Pelagicoccus sp. SDUM812003: one gene and its partner. The protein of the gene in region 1 interacts with the protein of each later gene in a pairwise test. Links are inferred from orthologs where the notes say so. Each region holds a gene or a part of one and is shown on either strand. Other genes may lie near its edges. The genes, in order: hflC and ftsH.

The links.
Region 2: the proteins of hflC (region 1) and ftsH interact in binary tests that used the Escherichia coli proteins (3 or more experiments, as listed by UniProt). The link is inferred for Pelagicoccus sp. SDUM812003 from one-to-one orthologs.

The regions. Positions count from the first base shown.
Region 1 is NZ_JARXHY010000007.1:283,485-296,085, forward strand. Bases 7,283-10,086 are described here. They hold hflC (protease modulator HflC), read left to right. Parts: upstream 7,283-8,114; coding sequence 8,115-9,059; downstream 9,060-10,086. Other genes in these bases: hflK (FtsH protease activity modulator HflK), read left to right, coding at 7,283-8,091; QEH54_RS12185 (PGPGW domain-containing protein), read left to right, coding at 9,117-9,545; ligA (NAD-dependent DNA ligase LigA), read left to right, coding at 9,790-10,086. In the rest of the region: QEH54_RS12145 (aminotransferase class I/II-fold pyridoxal phosphate-dependent enzyme), read right to left, coding at 1-178; QEH54_RS12150 (TIGR01458 family HAD-type hydrolase), read left to right, coding at 346-1,119; QEH54_RS12155 (alpha/beta hydrolase), read left to right, coding at 1,185-2,105; QEH54_RS12160 (methyl-accepting chemotaxis protein), read left to right, coding at 2,423-4,234; QEH54_RS12165 (OprD family outer membrane porin), read left to right, coding at 4,281-5,513; QEH54_RS12170 (hypothetical protein), read left to right, coding at 5,632-6,945; more of hflK, read left to right, coding at 7,150-7,282; more of ligA, read left to right, coding at 10,087-11,538; QEH54_RS12195 (retropepsin-like aspartic protease), read right to left, coding at 11,700-12,134; QEH54_RS12200 (LysE family translocator), read right to left, coding at 12,280-12,601.
Region 2 is NZ_JARXHY010000020.1:55,760-60,275, forward strand. What follows is about bases 671-3,632. They hold ftsH (ATP-dependent zinc metalloprotease FtsH), read right to left. Parts: upstream 3,155-3,632; coding sequence 1,187-3,154; downstream 671-1,186. Other genes in these bases: QEH54_RS20575 (PLP-dependent aminotransferase family protein), read right to left, coding at 671-1,075; tilS (tRNA lysidine(34) synthetase TilS), read right to left, coding at 3,271-3,632. In the rest of the region: more of QEH54_RS20575, read right to left, coding at 1-670; more of tilS, read right to left, coding at 3,633-4,516. UniProt on the Escherichia coli protein: Acts as a processive, ATP-dependent zinc metallopeptidase for both cytoplasmic and membrane proteins. Plays a role in the quality control of integral membrane proteins.

The DNA of each region.
Region 1 (12,601 bases):
CTTGCGCCGCAGCGATAGCCCGCGGAGAGGGACCAAACTGGTTTTCGTTTATGGACAGGTTGACGAAGTCGCGGGCCGAGCTCGCGGCGCCACCTTCCTGCCCAGAAAGGATTCGTGGGCTGAATGCGGCCGCCCCGGCGGCGATCGAAGCGTTTTTGAGCCAGTCGCGTCGTTTCATAGGTGAGACATCTTTTCGTTCCCCGAAACCAGTTTTCGCGCCATATGGGCGGTCGGGGCGAAATCGCTCCGACGGTTTGTTCCTCGATATACCGGCGTGGGCTTTTTGACCTCTCCGAAAGTCGGTGTAGGTTGAGCGAGAGGAAAAAACGGAAAGGAGCGATCGGAATGGATACCATAAATGCGAAGGGCTATTTGCTCGATATGGATGGCGTTTTCTACGTGGGCGGGAAGCTGCTTGACGGGGCCAGGTCCTGCCTGCGGGAACTGCAGAAGCGAGACATCCCGTTTCGATTCGTCACCAACACCACGACTAAGACGAAAGTCGAGCTGATGGAGAAGCTGGAGGGGCTGGGGTTACCCGTGGAGGCGTCCTGTCTTTTCACCGCAGTGTCAGCGACCAAGCGCTTTCTCGAATCGCGAGGGAGTCCTAGTCTGCACCTTTTGGTGAGGGATACGGTGAAAAAGGAGTTTTCCCGATTCGAGCTCGACGCGGATACGCCGGACTATGTGGTGATTGGCGACATCGGAGCGAACTGGGATTACGAAACGCTCAACGATGTATTCAACATGCTGATGCGCGGGTCAAAACTGCTGTGCATGCATCGAAACAAGTTTTGGCAGGACGAGAATGGCTTGCGCATGGACATCGGGGCCTTCGTGGCCGCTTTGGAGCACGTTTCCGACCAGAAAGCCACTGTGGTCGGCAAGCCGACCAGCTCGTTCTTCCAGCAGGCGGTGGGCTCCATGGAGCTGGAGGTCGATCAGGTCGCCATGGTGGGCGACGACATCGAGGCGGATGTGGGAGGCGCCCAATCGAGCGGGCTGCAAGGGGTGCTGGTGAAAACGGGCAAGTATCGTCCGGAGCTGGTTTCGCGCAGCTCGGTGCGTCCGGACTTCGTGCTCGACAGTATTGCGCAGTTGCCGGATCGATTGGGTTGAAATACGGAAGAGGTTGCCGGAGAGAGCCTTGCATTGCGGCATATTTGTCGTCTCAATCCGCAACCATGCTCCGTTCCCTCATCGCCCTTTTCATTCCGTCAATGCTGCTCGCTATGCCTTCTTCGCCCGTAACGATCCCGCTCTGGAACGAGACTCCGCCCAACCATCGATCTTCCGAACTGGAGGAAACGCACTACGAGGGCGATATCCTCAGCGTCACGCTCGTGCAGGAGCCGAGCATCGAGGTCCGCCTCCCGTCCCGCAGCAACGCCACTGGCGATGCCATGCTGGTGTGCCCTGGAGGCGGGTACGGCTTTCTGGCCTACGACTGGGAAGGCACCGATATCGCCGCATGGCTAAACGCCAACGGCATCGCCGCCATCGTGTTGAAATACCGGCTGCCTGAGGATGAGAGCAACGAGCAGCCGCGCCTGACGCCGTTGATGGATGCTCAGCGTGCGATGCGCCTCGCTCGCTTCCATGCCGAGGATTGGGGCTATCAAAAGGATCGCATCGGCGTGATCGGGTTTTCCGCTGGCGGACATTTGGCGTCCACTCTTGGAACCCATTTCGACCTCGGGGATCCGGAAGCGCTCGACGAAGTGGAGAGGATGAGCTGCCGTCCCGACTTCATGGCGCTGCTGTATCCGGTTATTTCCATGGACGAGTCCGTGACCCATATGGGCTCGCGCAACAACTTGCTGGGAGAGGATCCGCCTTCGGATTGGGTGCAGGAGTTCTCCAACGAACTCCAGGTCGGCCCCGACACGCCGCCCACCTTCCTCGTGCATTCATCGGACGACGGAGCTGTGCCGGTGGCGAACAGCCTGAGGTTTTACGAAGCCCTGCTGAAGAACGAGGTCGAAACCGAAATGCATCTGTATCCGTACGGCGGGCACGGCTATTCGCTGGCGATCAACAAGGGTCGGCTCGGCGAGTGGCCTGAACTCTGCGCCCGTTGGATCAAGGAACTGAGCTTGGACTAGACTCTTCCGTCGCTCGTTCGCCGAAATACGGCTTCGTTCGCGTTTCGAGCTCATTTCGAAACCACAAGGCCTAGCACCTGGAATCAACCCTAGGCGATAGGGACTTTTTGAGCGCTCATGAGAGCGGATCTCCCTCCCAGAAGGCTAATCGCAGACATTAGCGACTCTGCAAACTCCTGCATAGGGCGACTGATCGATTGTATCAGATTAAGTTGGTACCTAGTTCACCGATGAGGGTGACTCGTATTAAGTGTAAGCGCTTATCGTTCAGTAGCGTTTACACTTGTTTGACTAGAATCCCTTAATCTTCCACTAGCATGACTCTCAAACTTCGAGATAAGATTCTCTACAGCGCCCTTGCTCTCATTCTGACCGGGATGGGCACGCTTGCGACGGTGAACTATTTCGTGTTCAGCGATGCCCTCAAAAGCGGCATCGAATCTCAAAGCATCCAGCAAGCTCGCAGCGCCGCAAGCGAGCTCGATGCATGGCTCCAGGAGCGCCGGGCGACATTGGCTAATTGGGCGGACCAGTTTTCCGATGATCTCTCTTCCGTGGAGGACCGGGCTGAGCTTCCCATGAAGCTTCGTCGCGTGGCGAAGAGCGCCGCCTACGCGGATTCGATCTATATCGTCTCTACGGACGGAAAACTGCTTTCGAGTTCCGAAGAACCTCCCGCGTCGCGTCTGGAACTGATGCGCAGGCTTCTGAATACACGAGAGGTTGGGAGCCTGTATACGGACATCGGATACGACGAGGCTCAGGCGAAGGCTTGCTTGCTCGCTACGGTGCCGATGGGGCCCGACGCCAATCTCGTGGTCGATTGTTCGCTGACATACATCTTCGAGCGATTCGTTTCCGATATCCAGGTGGGCGAAGAAGGTTATGCCTACATTTCAGATGATCATGGCTTGATCGTATCGCATCCGAATAGTGAATACATCGCCACGCTCGACATTTCGAAGCACGAGTGGGGCCGCATCACCTTGCAGAAGGGAGATGGTTTCGTGGACTACGAGTTCGAGGGCAAGCCCAAGATCGGCGCCATGAAACGCGTCGAGTCTACGGGCTGGGTTTTCTGCGTCACGGCTTACAACGAAGACGTATTCGCTCCTTTGGTAGCGGTGGCTCGGGAGTCGATTCTTGTTTTGGTGATCATCTGCGTCATCACGGCGGTCGTAATAACATGGCTGGCCGTTCGCATCGTGCGTCCCATCAATACCATCATCGACGGGCTGGAGGAATCCGCTTCCCAGGTCAGCTCCGCTTCCGCGCAGGTCGCGTCCACCAGCGTGCTGCTTTCCAAGAGCTCCTCCGAACAGGCTTCGTCCGTGGAGGAAACTTCCGCCTCGCTCTCGGAGATCGCCGGAAAGACCAACGGAAACGCGGAAAAGGCCGACAGCGCATCGCGCATGCTCAACGAGACCGCTATCAGCAGCCTCAACGAGGTGAGCCGTCGCATCGAGCAGTCGCAGAAGGCGATTCGGGAAACCACTAGCACCGCCTCCGAAACGCTGAAGGTAGTCAAGACGATCGACGAGATCGCGTTTCAGACCAACCTGCTGGCTTTGAACGCCGCCGTCGAGGCTGCTCGGGCTGGCGAAGCGGGCATGGGATTCGCCGTGGTAGCTGAGGAGGTCAGAGCTCTCGCGGGCAAGGCTGCCTCTGCGGCGCGCACTTCTGGCGAGCTGATCAATCGCTCCTACGAGTCGGTGCAGCAGGTCTCGCATCTGAACGCCCAAATTGCGGAATCAATGAGTAGTAATTTAGAGATTGCTCATCAGGTGGCGAGCCACATGAGCGAGATCTCCGAGGACTCCACGTCACAGGCAGCCTGCATTCAGCAGATCAGCAGCTCCATGTCGACCATCGACAAGGTGACCCAGGACAATGTGGCGAGCTCCGAGGAGAGCGCCGCGGCAGCCGAGCAGCTGAAAGGCCAGGCCGAGCAAATGCGCGAGTTTGTTGGCCAGCTCCTCAGCGTGATCGATGGAAAGAAGCAGTCGAAAGCGAACGTATCCAAAAACTGGAATAGCTCAGACGACGGCTTCGCAGACTTTTCGCCTTCCCCGAAGGGAAATGCGAATCGGCGACGCACGGACGGCATGCCGGTCGACCTCTTCAATTGAGGACGCCTGAGCGAATCGGGCGCCATTCATTTCAAATCGAACGAACATGAGATTAGGACTAGGAAACAAACCTCTTCGCTACGGGACATTGGCGGCTCTCTTGACCGGGTTGGCGGCGACTGGTGAAACCATGGGAGCCGAGCGCGAGCTGATCCCAGGAGTGGATCTGAGCGGCTCCGCTCTGCTCATCATGATGGGACGCGACTACGGAGGCGATGCCAAGGGGGAGAGCGCAAGCGCATCGATCACTCTGAACGCTGACGCGAAGCTGACGGATACCGTTTCGGCCCGCGGTCAGTACATTCACGTGGAAAACGTCGCTGAAAACGGCTGCGAAGGCGCTCCGTATTGGCTTTCCAACGACGATACCAGAGTGCTCAACGAGCTCTACTTGGATCTTAACTTCGCGAATCTGGGCCCCAAGGGCGCTTCGCTGGTCCTGGGGCGTCAGGCGATCGCCTACGATTTCTTCGCGGCCTACAAGATCCGCCATAAGGCCCAGTCGATCGAAGGGCTGGTGATGAAGACGAGCCCTTACGACGGGCTGCAGGTCGATTTCGGGCATATCGAACGGTACAGCGCCTGGCCGTGTCGCGAAGATGGGACCTCGACGCTCACGGCCGAGTTTTCGAGCTTGAGTGAACGCCTCGGTTTCGGGGGAAGCGATGATGGCGTGCAGTTTGTATCCGCGAACTGGAAACAGAGCGAGCGCTTGGATCTCACGGCATATGACTACTTCGCGAACGATTTCTACAACAACGTCGGCCTAAAGGCCGAGTACGCCATCGCGACGACTTCGGACGCCTCGTCGTGGATCCTTTCAGGACACTTCGTCCAGCAGGATGGCGACGGAAGCGGACTCATGTCGGATCATCAGGCAAGAGCTTCTGAGTTGAATCTTCGATACAGGAAGGGCGGCTTGACGATGGACGCGGGTTGGACCCATATCGCGAACGATTCCAACCTTTCGGTCCCTTTTCGCACATCGTTCTCTATCGATGCCACCTTGCTCTGGTACACCAGCCAATTCGAAGCGGGCGCGGATTCCTTGCACCTGAAGACCGTCTATAAGACCGGGCCTTGGACCTTGGTCAACGTCCTGGTGGGAGCCGAGCACGAGGACCGTAAAGAGCAGGAGTTCGATGTGGTGGCGAAGTACAGCTTTCAAAACAGCTTTTGGGCTGCGTTCAAGGGAGGCTACGGGCATCGCGATTTCGCCGACAGCCGGTCCAGCCAGACCGCGACCGACCTGCGCCTCTTCGTCGGCTACGACTTCTAAACGACTTAGCAGCGTTTCGTGACGTCCCGCAGGCCTTTAGGTTTGCGGGATTTTTTTGAAACCTGCTGGGAGTTGTGGTGTAGGGAGGTGGTACACTGCCAATCCAAGCCAACGCTCCATGACACCTCGTATCCTCCTCCTCAATCTACCGCACCGTCTTAACTCGTGCCGAATCCTCGCTGCCGCGCTGCTGTTGGTGGTGGCGGGCGCTTCGCCCGGATTCGCCCAATCGCTAAGAGGCGGCAAGGTTTTCGAAGATTATTATCAGCTCGATCCGTTCGAGGTCGTCGGCGAGGAAATTCCCATAACCGTGTTCGCCCGCAGCAATGCGGATCGGCGCTATGCTCTGAAAGTGGCCCATGCGGTTATCGAGGTGGTCTACGTGACCTTGGAAAGGTCTCCTGGAGCGGGGCTTGTGATCATCGGCGAGTCGGACGAGCCGCATCCGGTATTCGTATTCAGGCGTTTTCTGGAGCTCGCGGAATCGGAGGCGGCCAGTCCGGAGCTCAAGCGAATGGGGCTCACGCTGGGCAAGGAGCTTCAGGACTGGAGGGACTCTATCCATATCGACCTCGACGAGGATGAAGGGGAGGAGATCGATATCGACGAAACTGTGCTGGTGAGCGCGTTTCCCTTGCCGCTGGATGGCATAGCGTCGGCTCTCTACACCTTGGCTTGGGAGGAGGGATTCGACGAACGACGAATCGATGAGCGCTTGAGAAACACGAGTGTCGAGGGCTTGCAGCAGGGCACGATCAGCGAATTCGACTGGGTTTTCTATCTGCCGCCCAGAAGCTCGCTCAACGAGCTGATCAAGGAAGCTCTGCCAGCGATGATGAAGCGCGAGAAGGTCGGGTTCTTCAAACGAGCTCTGGTGCGCGGGGCCATCGCGACTTTCAAGCCGATGATCAAAGACATGTTCGAGGGGATTCGGAAGGGCATCTTCTATGCCTCCATACTCGAGCAGCAGGGCGTGTTCAACGAAGGCGACCTGAAGGCCTTGTTCGATGCTTACGTCGGATCGCAAATGCCGAGAGGGCGCATCCTGCCGGGTGACAAGGTGGACTGGGCGATCGATGCGGTGGAAGCGCAAAAGGTGGCGAATGAAGAGTATGCGAAAGATCCCTACATCGCTCCGATCCCGCTGCAGAGCTACGACTTGGACGACTACAAGCATCTCAAGGGCGTCTATATTCGCGAAAACGACGATCCGCACTACTTCGTCATCGAGAATGGCGGATTCCGTTGGCAGTATCAGGATTGGGAGAACGAGCCAATGATTCCCGCTGGGGATTCGACCTTCGTGTCGGAAAACGGCGAGTTGAGCCTTCGCTTCTTCGAGGATCCGGAGGACGGCCAGACGAAGGTCGATCTGCGAAAGGGCCGCTTTCGGCAGACCTACACGCATTTGTCGAGCGAAGTCGATCGTTAGCTCGTCCATACGGAGGTTTGCAGCGGGTTTCGAGCGGAGCTCGCCATGCTCTTGGCATGAGCAGTGGGGCGTGAGTCATTTGTCCCCCGCCATCGCGCAGTGGCGGTGAACGCGATTTCCGTTGTTCTCTCTCAGTTCACCTGACACACCCCTAAGCATATGGCAGAGAAATTCGAAATCAACGTGTCTGACAACCTCAAGAACATGGGCGGGTCTATCCGCTCGCTGGCTGGCATCGCGCTGGTCCTTCTTTTGGCGGTCGGAGGTTTTACCAGTTTCTACACCGTTCCCGCGGAGTCTCAGGGAGTCATCCTGAGATTCGGGCAGTACGTGCGCACCACTCCATCTGGGCTGCACTTCAAGCTGCCGTTTGGAATTGAAAAGAAATACGTGCTGCCTGTCGAACGCCAGCTGCAGCTCGAGTTCGGCTTTGGCACGCCGGGAGCCACCAACCCGACCCAATACTCCAATTCCGCTACGGAGCAGCGTCGGGAAAGAAACATGGTCACGGGCGATCTCAACGCAGCTACCGTGGAATGGACCGTTCAATACCGCATCGCAGACCCGCGTTCCTTCCTCTTCGAGGTGCGAGATCCGGAGGTCACCATGCGCCACATCTCGGAGTCGGTCATGCGAGCGGTGGTCGGAGACCGTACCGTTGACGAAGTGATCACCATTGGACGCCAGGAGATCGAGAACGAGTCGCTCGTTATGATGCAGGACCTGGCTAACCGATACGGATTGGGGCTGAGCATCGACCAAGTCCAGCTCAAGGATGTGAATCCACCCGAGCCGGTTCGCCCATCCTTCAATGAGGTCAACCAGGCCCAGCAGGAGCGCGAAAAGGCGATCAATATCGCCAATGGCGAATACAACAAAGTCATCCCGCGAGCCCGTGGTCAGGCCGAACAGCGCATCCAAGCCGCAGAGGGCTACGCTCTCAAACGCGTCAATGAGGCGGAGGGCGATATCGCTCGCTTCAACGCCGTATTGGAGGAATACCTCAAAGCTCCCGAAGTGACCAAGCGTAGGCTTTATTTGGAGACGATGCAGGAGGTGCTGCCAGGCATCGAGCGCAAGATCATCGTAGATAAGGACGCGAATCAGATCCTGCCTCTGATGCAGATCTCCACCGAGCGCAAGTAGCAACCTAAGGAAATAAAAGTATCATGAAATCAATTGCACAAATCGTTGCTCTCCTCGTCATCGTCGTCGGCGCCTTCGTCGTCTATAACTCCGTATTCACCGTTTCCGAAACCGAGCAGGTGCTCATCACGCAGTTCGGGAAGCCGGTCGGCGAGGCCATCACCGAGTCTGGTCTTCACTTCAAAATTCCGTTCATTCAGGAAGTGAATGTCATGGATAAGCGGATACTCAATTGGGATGGACGCCCGCACGAGATGTCTACCAAGGAGAAAACCTACATCCTCGTCGACACCTATGGCCGCTGGCGAATATCGGACGCCAAACAGTACTTTCTTCGCCTGAGCAACGAGCGCAGCGCCCAGTCGCGCATCGACAACATTCTCGGTTCCGAGACCCGTAGCGCCGTGGCGAATCATGAGCTGATCGAAATGGTGCGCTCGGACAAGAACCGCGAGCCCAAGGAGCTTTACGCGATCGAGGGCGCGGTGGGCAAACTCGGCGCGATCGTCAAGGGACGTGGAAAGATCGAGGAGGAGATTCTCGCCAACGCCGCCCCGAAACTCGTCGAATTCGGCATCGAGCTTCTGGACGTGCGGTTCAAACGAATCAACTACAACGAGAGCGTACGGCAGCAGATCTACGAACGCATGATTTCCGAACGCCAGCAGATTGCCGAACGCTATCGCTCAGAGGGCGCGGGCGAGGCAGCGAAAATCACCGGCAGCCGCGAACGCGAGCTGCAGAAGATCGAATCGGAAGCCTATCGTAGCGTGCAGGAGATTCGCGGTTCCGCTGACGCGAAGGCCTCCGAGATCTACGCGAACGCCTATAACCAATCGCGCGACGCGGTGGAGTTCTACGAGTTTGTCAAGTCGCTGGAGGCCTACCAGAAGATCCTGTCCGACGATACGACTATGGTGCTCACCACGGAGAGCGACCTTTTTAAGTATCTGAAGCAAATCGACTAGGCTCGAACGACTGTTAACTTTATCGCCGTATCCGAAAACCGGATGCGGCTTTTCTGTATGATGAATTCCGTTTTCCAATGGATCGAAGCGAATGAACAGCTGACGCTCGTATTGGCGGCTGCTAGCGTCTTCACTTTCGTAGCGTCCTTGATCGCTGTACCTCTGCTGATAATCCTCATGCCCAGCGACTTCCTGACAAGGCCTGATCGAATAAGAACCGATGTCGGCATCGCGCGAATGTTCGGGAGAGTTTTGAAGAATCTGCTGGGCTTGATTCTGCTCTTCATGGGACTTGCTATGCTGGTGCTCCCTGGACAGGGCTTGCTCACTATGCTGATCGGAATCACTCTGATCGATTTCCCAGGAAAGAGGATACTGCAGATACGAATCCTGCGGGTAGGGGGAGTGCGGCGTTCCGTATCATGGATACGGAGAAAAGCGGGCAAACCTCCTCTGAAACTGCCAGCCAGACTGCCGACTCGTTGAAATCTTTTTGTGGACATGTTTCGCCCCATTGGGCGAAATAGAGCCTGTGAATCCCTCTTGTTCTTGTTATCCCCACAAGAAACGTCTTCCCGTATGCCTGCCTTTTCAGGCTTTTCTGATTTCGTTTCTTTCTTTCTGTCTCGCGAGCTCGACGCTAGGCGAGAGTCGATCGAAGAACTCGGTTTCGTCTCTAGAGGATCGATGCACCGAGTCCAATCAAGCGCCCGTTCCCGCTTCGTCGCGTGTGGCGGAGCTGAGACGCCTGATCGCGTATCATGATGACTTGTACTACCGAAAAGCGAAGCCGGAGATTAGCGATCGTGATTACGACTTGCTTAAGTTGGAGCTGGACGAGCTGTTGGAACGCTTTCCCGAGCTAGCTGAGGAGACCAATCCTGTAGGCGTGGGTGATGACCGAACTGGTCGCTTCGCAGATGCGTCGCATCGGGTGCCTATGCTTAGCTTGCGAAAAGCTTACGAGAAGGCGGATCTGGAGCGATTCGTCGAGTCCGTTCAGATGCCAGGGAATGTCGGTCTGGAGATTCTAGTGGAGCCAAAGCTCGATGGTGTCGCATTGAGTGTCGTCTATGTCGAAGGACGACTAGATAGAGCGATTACTAGAGGGAATGGTCGTATTGGAGAAAATGTTACACAAAACGTTTTAGCGATGTCCCTGTTGCCGGAGCGACTTCTATCCGCGAATCCTCCGGAGCTGGTCGAAATACGGGGAGAAGTATTCGTCAGTCGAAAGGCCTTTTACGATTTCAACGTGCGAAGGATGGAAATGGGTGAGGAACCTTTTTCGCTGCCCCGCAGCTTGGTGGCGGGATCGCTCAAACTCGAGAGCGCTCAGGAGGCGAGCGGTAGGCCTTTGTCCTTTCTCGCATTTGGAATCGGAGCTTATCTTCCAGAGGACGACAATCCGATGTCTCAGCTTTCCCTTTATCAACGTTTCGCCGCATGGGGTGTTCCTGCTCTCGAGGTCTTTCGGATAGCGAGGTCTAATAGCGAACTCGAAAAGCTCATTCATGAAGTGAATAGCGAAAGAGGGTTGTATCCATTCTATACCGACGGACTTGTCTTGAAGATAAACGATATCCGCCGGCAGCGAGAGCTGGGATCTTCGACCAGCTATCCCAACTGGGCGATCGCGTGCAAGTTTCGAGAGAACCATGTTCGTACCAAGCTTCTTGGGGTTGACGTGCAAATAGGAAGAACGGGACGAATAACGCCGGTTGCCCAGTTGGAGGCAGTGGAAGTCGACGGGAGCCTCGTCCGGCGAGCTGCCCTGCACTCGTTTCAAGCCATCGCGGAATTGGATTTGCGGATCGGCGATATGGTGGTTTTGGAAAAGGCTGGGGCGGTGATTCCCAGCGTATTGCGGGTCGATCTCTCTTTCAGAGACTCGGATTGCCGAATTGTAGTCCCTCCGAAAGAATGCCCCTGGTGCGGGACCTACCTAATCGAGCCTTCTTCGAAAGGCTATCCTTCTTGCCCGAATTGGTACTGTGACGGACGAGTGCAACGACGATTGGAGCATTTCGTTTCCCGTCAGGGAGTCTTCATAAGAGGAATAGGTCCAGCCACGATTCGAGCCCTCAGGTCTTCTGGAGCTATCGACCGTGCATCTGATTTTTATCGATTGGATTCGAAACGGTTGATTGAAGCATTGGGTGTTAGCGATGTATCCGCTCAGAAGATACAAGAGGCTATCAATGAAACGCGGACGGCAGAGCTATGGCGCTTCATTGCTGGATTGAGCGTTCCGGACTTGGGAGAGAAAGGCAGCAAGGAGTTGGCTTTGGCTGTTGGTTCGCTCGATGTCTTGAGTAAGCTAGATCCCTCGTGCTTGGAAACCGAAGAGGGGATGGAAAAATGGAATCTCAGCTCCATCGCTGCTAGAAGTCTCAAGCGTAGCCTCGAGCAAACGGATTTGCGAGCGACGATCAATGACCTGCTTGATCAAGGAGTGAATCCCCAGGTCCGGCGCTGAGGCGCAAGTCTTCCTGGCGGCAAGCGAGAACGCTCTCGCGAAGAGTTAAGGCCCGTAAGGTTTGCATGGTATTGGGAAGGAAGCTGCTCCCCCTGTTGCTCTACACGTAAAGTAGCCCGAAACGTGTCACGGGGTGTCAGCGGCGACTGGTGTTGACCTGCTCATTGCCGTTTAGGACGTTTGATGGATAGTCGCGAGGTTTCATAATGAATCGTTGATCGCAGAATCTCGAGTAAGTCGGATCCGATCACGCCTCCAAATTCCTCGATTCCGTTGCTCTTGGAAAATCGTTCGAAACTGGAGAGGTCTACACAGCTCACTGGATAGTCCGTAATTCTCAACTCCCCCAGCTTTAGGTCGACATTCGTGGTCCATCTCTTGTCTCTAGCTCCCGATAGCCAAGTCGCATCGTTTTCGGTCTCTTTGAGTTCGAGCCCAAGCTCTTCAGCTAAAGAGGCGTTCAGAATCGTATAACCGCCTGTATCTAGAAACATCCGCATCGGGCGTCCTTCGATTTGTACATCTGCAAAGAGTTTGCCGTCTTTATCGGATGTCAGCTCTAGCACGTGCTTCTTGGGACCAGAGAAGTATGTCATGGTCTTGGGCTCCGCTCGCGCGCTTTCTGAGAGTGAGATTAATATGAAGATGCAGATGAAAGTCCTCATTGTTCTGAAGAGGCGAAGCTGACGTGCTCGGTCAGCGCGGAGAGTCCGCCGAAGTTGTATTTCTTCTCTGAAGTCTTCAACGTTCTGACAGCGCTAGTCTTAGGCCCATGGAAGCGAATGTTCCGGCCACCACTCTCCTTGACCACTTTTGGGCTGAGGGCGATTCCATGACGCTCGATCTGAACCGGTTGGCGAGGAGGCCGTAGCCCACGAAGACCAGGAGGGTCAAGATCATGAACAGCAGGCTCAGGGTGGTTAGTTGGATCAGGTACGAGGCGCCCTCCTTTCGTATGAATTGAGGCAGGAATGCTAGAAAGAAAACCGTCAGCTTCGGGTTTAGAACGTTGATGAGTATCGCTTTGGTCACTATTGAAAGTTGACCCTGCGGGCTGACTTGT
Region 2 (4,516 bases), on another replicon or contig:
AATCGAAATCAGTTTCTATGCCACTCGGAGCGTTCACCCAAATATAGAGCCCTCCCCTAGGCTCCTCCCAGGCCCAACCATGAGGCCCGAGCCCCTGAAGCAAGGTTTGGTGCAAACAGAGCATTTTTTCGTGGTACGATTGGCGCAGCGTTTCGAGGCGTTGATCAAACAAGCCCTTCTCGAACACCCTGCACAGGATCGCCTGCGCATAATTGACCGTTCCGAAGTCCTGCTGCCCTTTCACGGCCAGCATGCGATTGAGCCAGTCGCGATGGGTGCAGATGGCGTAGCCCACCTTCAAGCCGGAGGCGAAGGGCTTGGTCAGCGTCGAGGTGTAGAGCAACGGCACTTGCTCCGCATTGGCTTTTTGAATACAGCTTTCAGCCTCGAAGGGTTGCTTGTAGTAAAGCTCTCGATACGCGGCGTCCTCGAAGATGGCGATGGAGCCGCCATGCTCCGCCAGCAACGAAACGATCGCGTCCTTGCAGTCGGAGCTCACGCTATGTCCGCTCGGATTCGCGAAATAGCTGACCAGGTAGACCGCCTTCACTCGGGCCAGCTCTCCCTTATCGGCGAAGCCCGCGAGCTGCTGGCGCAGTCCCTCGACATCTACATCTCCATCCGAGCCCATGGGCATAGGAACCGCCTCGACCCCTAGTCCACGCAGCATTTCCAAAAACACGAAGTAGGTCGGCTGCTCGACCAGCACCACGTCTCCAGGATCGCAAAGCGTCTGCACGGCGAGGTAGAGAGATTGCTGCGAACCGTTCGTGACGAGGCAATTCTCGGCCGAATAGGCGCCTGGCATACGCCCATCCTGACGTTCCAAGCGCGACACGATCTGCTGTCGAAGCTCCAGGCGGCCTTGATTGGCTCCGTATTGCAGCACGGATCGATTTCCCTCCTCGCCGAGTTCGACCGCGACCTTGGTCACTTCTTCCAGCGGCAAGGTGTCGTTGTCGGTGAATCCGGCAGCTAGGCTGAGGAGTTCCGGTCGCTCAATCGCCATGGTCATCAATCGAGCGATATCCGACTCGACCTGACGGGAACCTAATTGGGAAAATGCAAGAGACATTTCGAGGAGGGAATGCCAGCCGAGCGGCTGGTTGCGAAAACAAAAAAAAGACAGCGGCGACTTTCTCGCCACTGTCTTTCAAACTCAATGAAAGAATTGCTTGCGCCGATCCTAGGCCATCGAAGTCGCCCCATCCACTGCGGGAGGAGGCGTATCCTTGGCGGAGTTCTTGGAAGCCTTCTTTTCCTTTTCCGCAGCTTTCGCCTCAGCAGCGATTGCTTCGTCGAGCTCGGTCTTGGAGGAGATCACCTCCGATCGGATCTCTCCATGCTCTAGGATTTCGTCCACGTGCTTGCCTTCGATCGTCTCGTACTTGAGCAGCGCTTCGGCCAGCACCTCTAGCTCCTTGCGCTTCTCCTCGATCAGCTTCTTGGCCCGTTCGAACTCCTTGTGAATGATGTGGCTCACTTCCTCGTCAATGCGCTCAGCCGTCTTCTCGCTGAAGTGCTGGGTGCGGTTGATCTCGCGACCGAGGAAGATCTGGTCCTGGTTTTCGCCGAAGGCGATTGGTCCCAGGTCGCTCATGCCATAGTGGCAAACCATGTCTCGGGCGATCTTGGTCGACTGGGAAATGTCCGCCTGGGCTCCAGTGCTGTAGTCCCCGGTCACGATTTCCTCGGCGATGCGACCGGCGAGTCCGACCGCGATCATGTCGTGCATCTGGTTGCGTGACTTTCCGAGAACGTCCTTGGTCGGGGCGAACATGGCCATGCCCAGGGCCCGCCCGCGCGGCAGGATGGTCACCTTGTGCAAGCGCACGTCCTTGTCCTTCAGAATGGCCCGCACCAGGGCGTGGCCCGCTTCATGGTACGCGGTGGAGCGCAAATCCTCTTCGTCGACGACGCGTCGGCGCTCCCGGCCAAACGAAATCTTGTCGCGGGCTTCATCGAGGTCGATGTTCTCCACGCAGTCCTTGCCCTTGCGAGCGGCAGTCAGCGCGCCCTCGTTGAGCAGGTTCGCCAGATCGGCGCCTGCAAACCCCGGGGTCACGCGAGCGATCGCCGATAAATTCACTTCGTCGCTTAGACGGATCTTCTTGGCATGCACCTGTAGGATTTCCTCGCGGCCCTTCAAGTCCGGCAGGTCCACCACCACTTGGCGGTCGAAGCGGCCAGGACGGAGCAGAGCCTTGTCGAGAACGTCCGGACGGTTGGTCGCTGCGATCATGATGACACCTTCGGTGGTGTCGAAACCATCCATCTCGACCAGCAAAGAGTTCAACGTTTGCTCGCGCTCGTCGTTTCCGCCGCCAAGTCCAGCTCCACGCTGGCGACCGACGGCGTCGATTTCATCCACGAAAATCAAGCAAGGGGCGTTTTTGCGGCCCTGCTCGAACATGTCGCGCACTCGGCTGGCTCCTACGCCCACGAACATTTCCACGAAGTCCGAGCCGCTGATGGAGAAAAACGGCACGTCCGCCTCGCCGGCCACCGCTTTCGCGAGCAGCGTCTTACCGGTACCGGGCGGGCCGACCATCAGGATGCCCTTGGGAATCTTGCCGCCCATGCGCTGGAACTTCTTAGGGTCCTTCAGGAAGTCGATCACTTCACGCACCTCTTCCTTCGCTTCGTCGCAGCCTGCCACGTTGGCGAAAGTGACCTTGTCCTTTTCGCGAGTGAGCAGCTTCGCTTTGCTCTTGCCGAAATTGAGAGCTCCCTTGCCCGCCATGCGCAATTGACGGACGAAGAGGAAGTACAGCAAGCCGATGACGAGGATGAACGGAATGATGCCCGCCAGCAGCTGAGGCAGGAAGGTGTTGGGACTCGACTCGGCGAACAGGCCGCTAGACTGCAGAATGTCGTAGTTGGACTCCGACAGGCGCCCCTTTGCGATGAAGGCCCGATTCGGGTTCATGGGCGTCCCGTCGGGGCCGACGCTTGACATCTCCGACTCCGGGAGACGCATCGTGCCCACGATTTCGTACCAGTCCGAACCGCCGTTAGGCATCGGAGATATTTTGCCGCCAACGATGCGACCCTCCTCGGTCAACGAAATGACCTGGGCCATCGAGATCGGATCCGCGTTCCCCGTCTTGCTCGACTGGAACCAGATGGTTAGCATCACTGCTATGATAGCCACCCAAATAAGGATGACCTTAGGCTGAAAGCGTTCTGGCGGACCTTTTCCGGCACCGCGACGATTAGGACTGTTATTTTCGGGCATTAAGTTTTGAGAAAGCTATTCAAAGTTGAGTCTCATCGGGCGTAAGTCAACCGCAAGGCAACGCAGCTTTCAGCGGTGACAACACGATCCGCGCCAGGCGGCAATCCAGGCGCCCAGACGATTTCCCCCGTCTCCAGCGCGCAAATTGGCAATCGGTCCCTCTCCTCCAGTGGTATCTTACGTTTGATGAATAACGATTTGAGTTTCCTTGGCGACGATTTTCCGTGGGGTTTGAATGCATCGCCCGGGAGCCTACGTCTGACCTCTATGGCGCCGCTTTGTTGCGCCGTCCATTCGATTGTCGCCCCGAGATCGTCGTTATTTTTTCCAGTTTTTAGCCGTAAAAACAAATCCCTACTCACTTCCACCAATTCCGAGGAAAGCGCCGCTCCATCAGGCAGATAGGCCCGACAGCCGTGCGGCAGCCGAAAGCCCTGCCAGGACGAAGCCGATCTACCAGCTGCAGCGAAGATGCCGACGAATTCGCCAGTCACCGATAGCCGAGTTCGCGGCGATACGCTCCACGATTCCTCGATCCGCGCTTCGATAGCTTGCAGTGCTCCATCGGCGATGGGAGCGGGCAACTCGGCGGCCATTTCCTCCGATGCTGCGACGAGTCGGTGCAACAGCCGTCGGCGCACCCCTTGCGGAAACCTCAGCAGAGCCTGCACCGACAGGGACTTAGCATCCGCGTCCCAGGCTTCGCTCCAGGCGGCGTCGCTTAGGGTCTCCAGCGCCTGCCAGTCCTCCTCCAGCAAGGCCCGAGACCGCTTGATTCCCGCCAGCACGGAGGAGCGATCGCAAGCGCTGTTCCATGCTGGCAAAACCGTATCCCGCAAACGACTACGATAGTTTCTACCGCCCTCATTCGACGAGTCCTCGCGCCAGTCGCCGCCCGCGCTCCGCAAAGCGGCGCGAATCTCCTCTCTGCTGAAATCGAGCAATGGTCTCAAAAACTGGATACATCCGTCGGGCTCGGAAACGGGACGTGGAGCGCACAATCCCTGGATGCCGCTCCCGCGCGAAAGCCGCATCAGAATGGTTTCGAGAGCATCGTCGCTGTGATGCCCAGTCACTACCCAAGCCCTTTCCTGGCCGAGCTCGCTCGCTGCGCGTCTAAAAAACGCCAGCCGCGCCGCTCGAGCATCCGCTTCCCTGACAGCATGCGCGGTGTCGCTCCAGGACGCTCGATCGCAAATGAATCGAATCCCGAGTCCTGACGCCAGCTCTGCGGCGAACGACTCGTCCCGATCAGACTCGGCGCCGCGCAATCCGTGA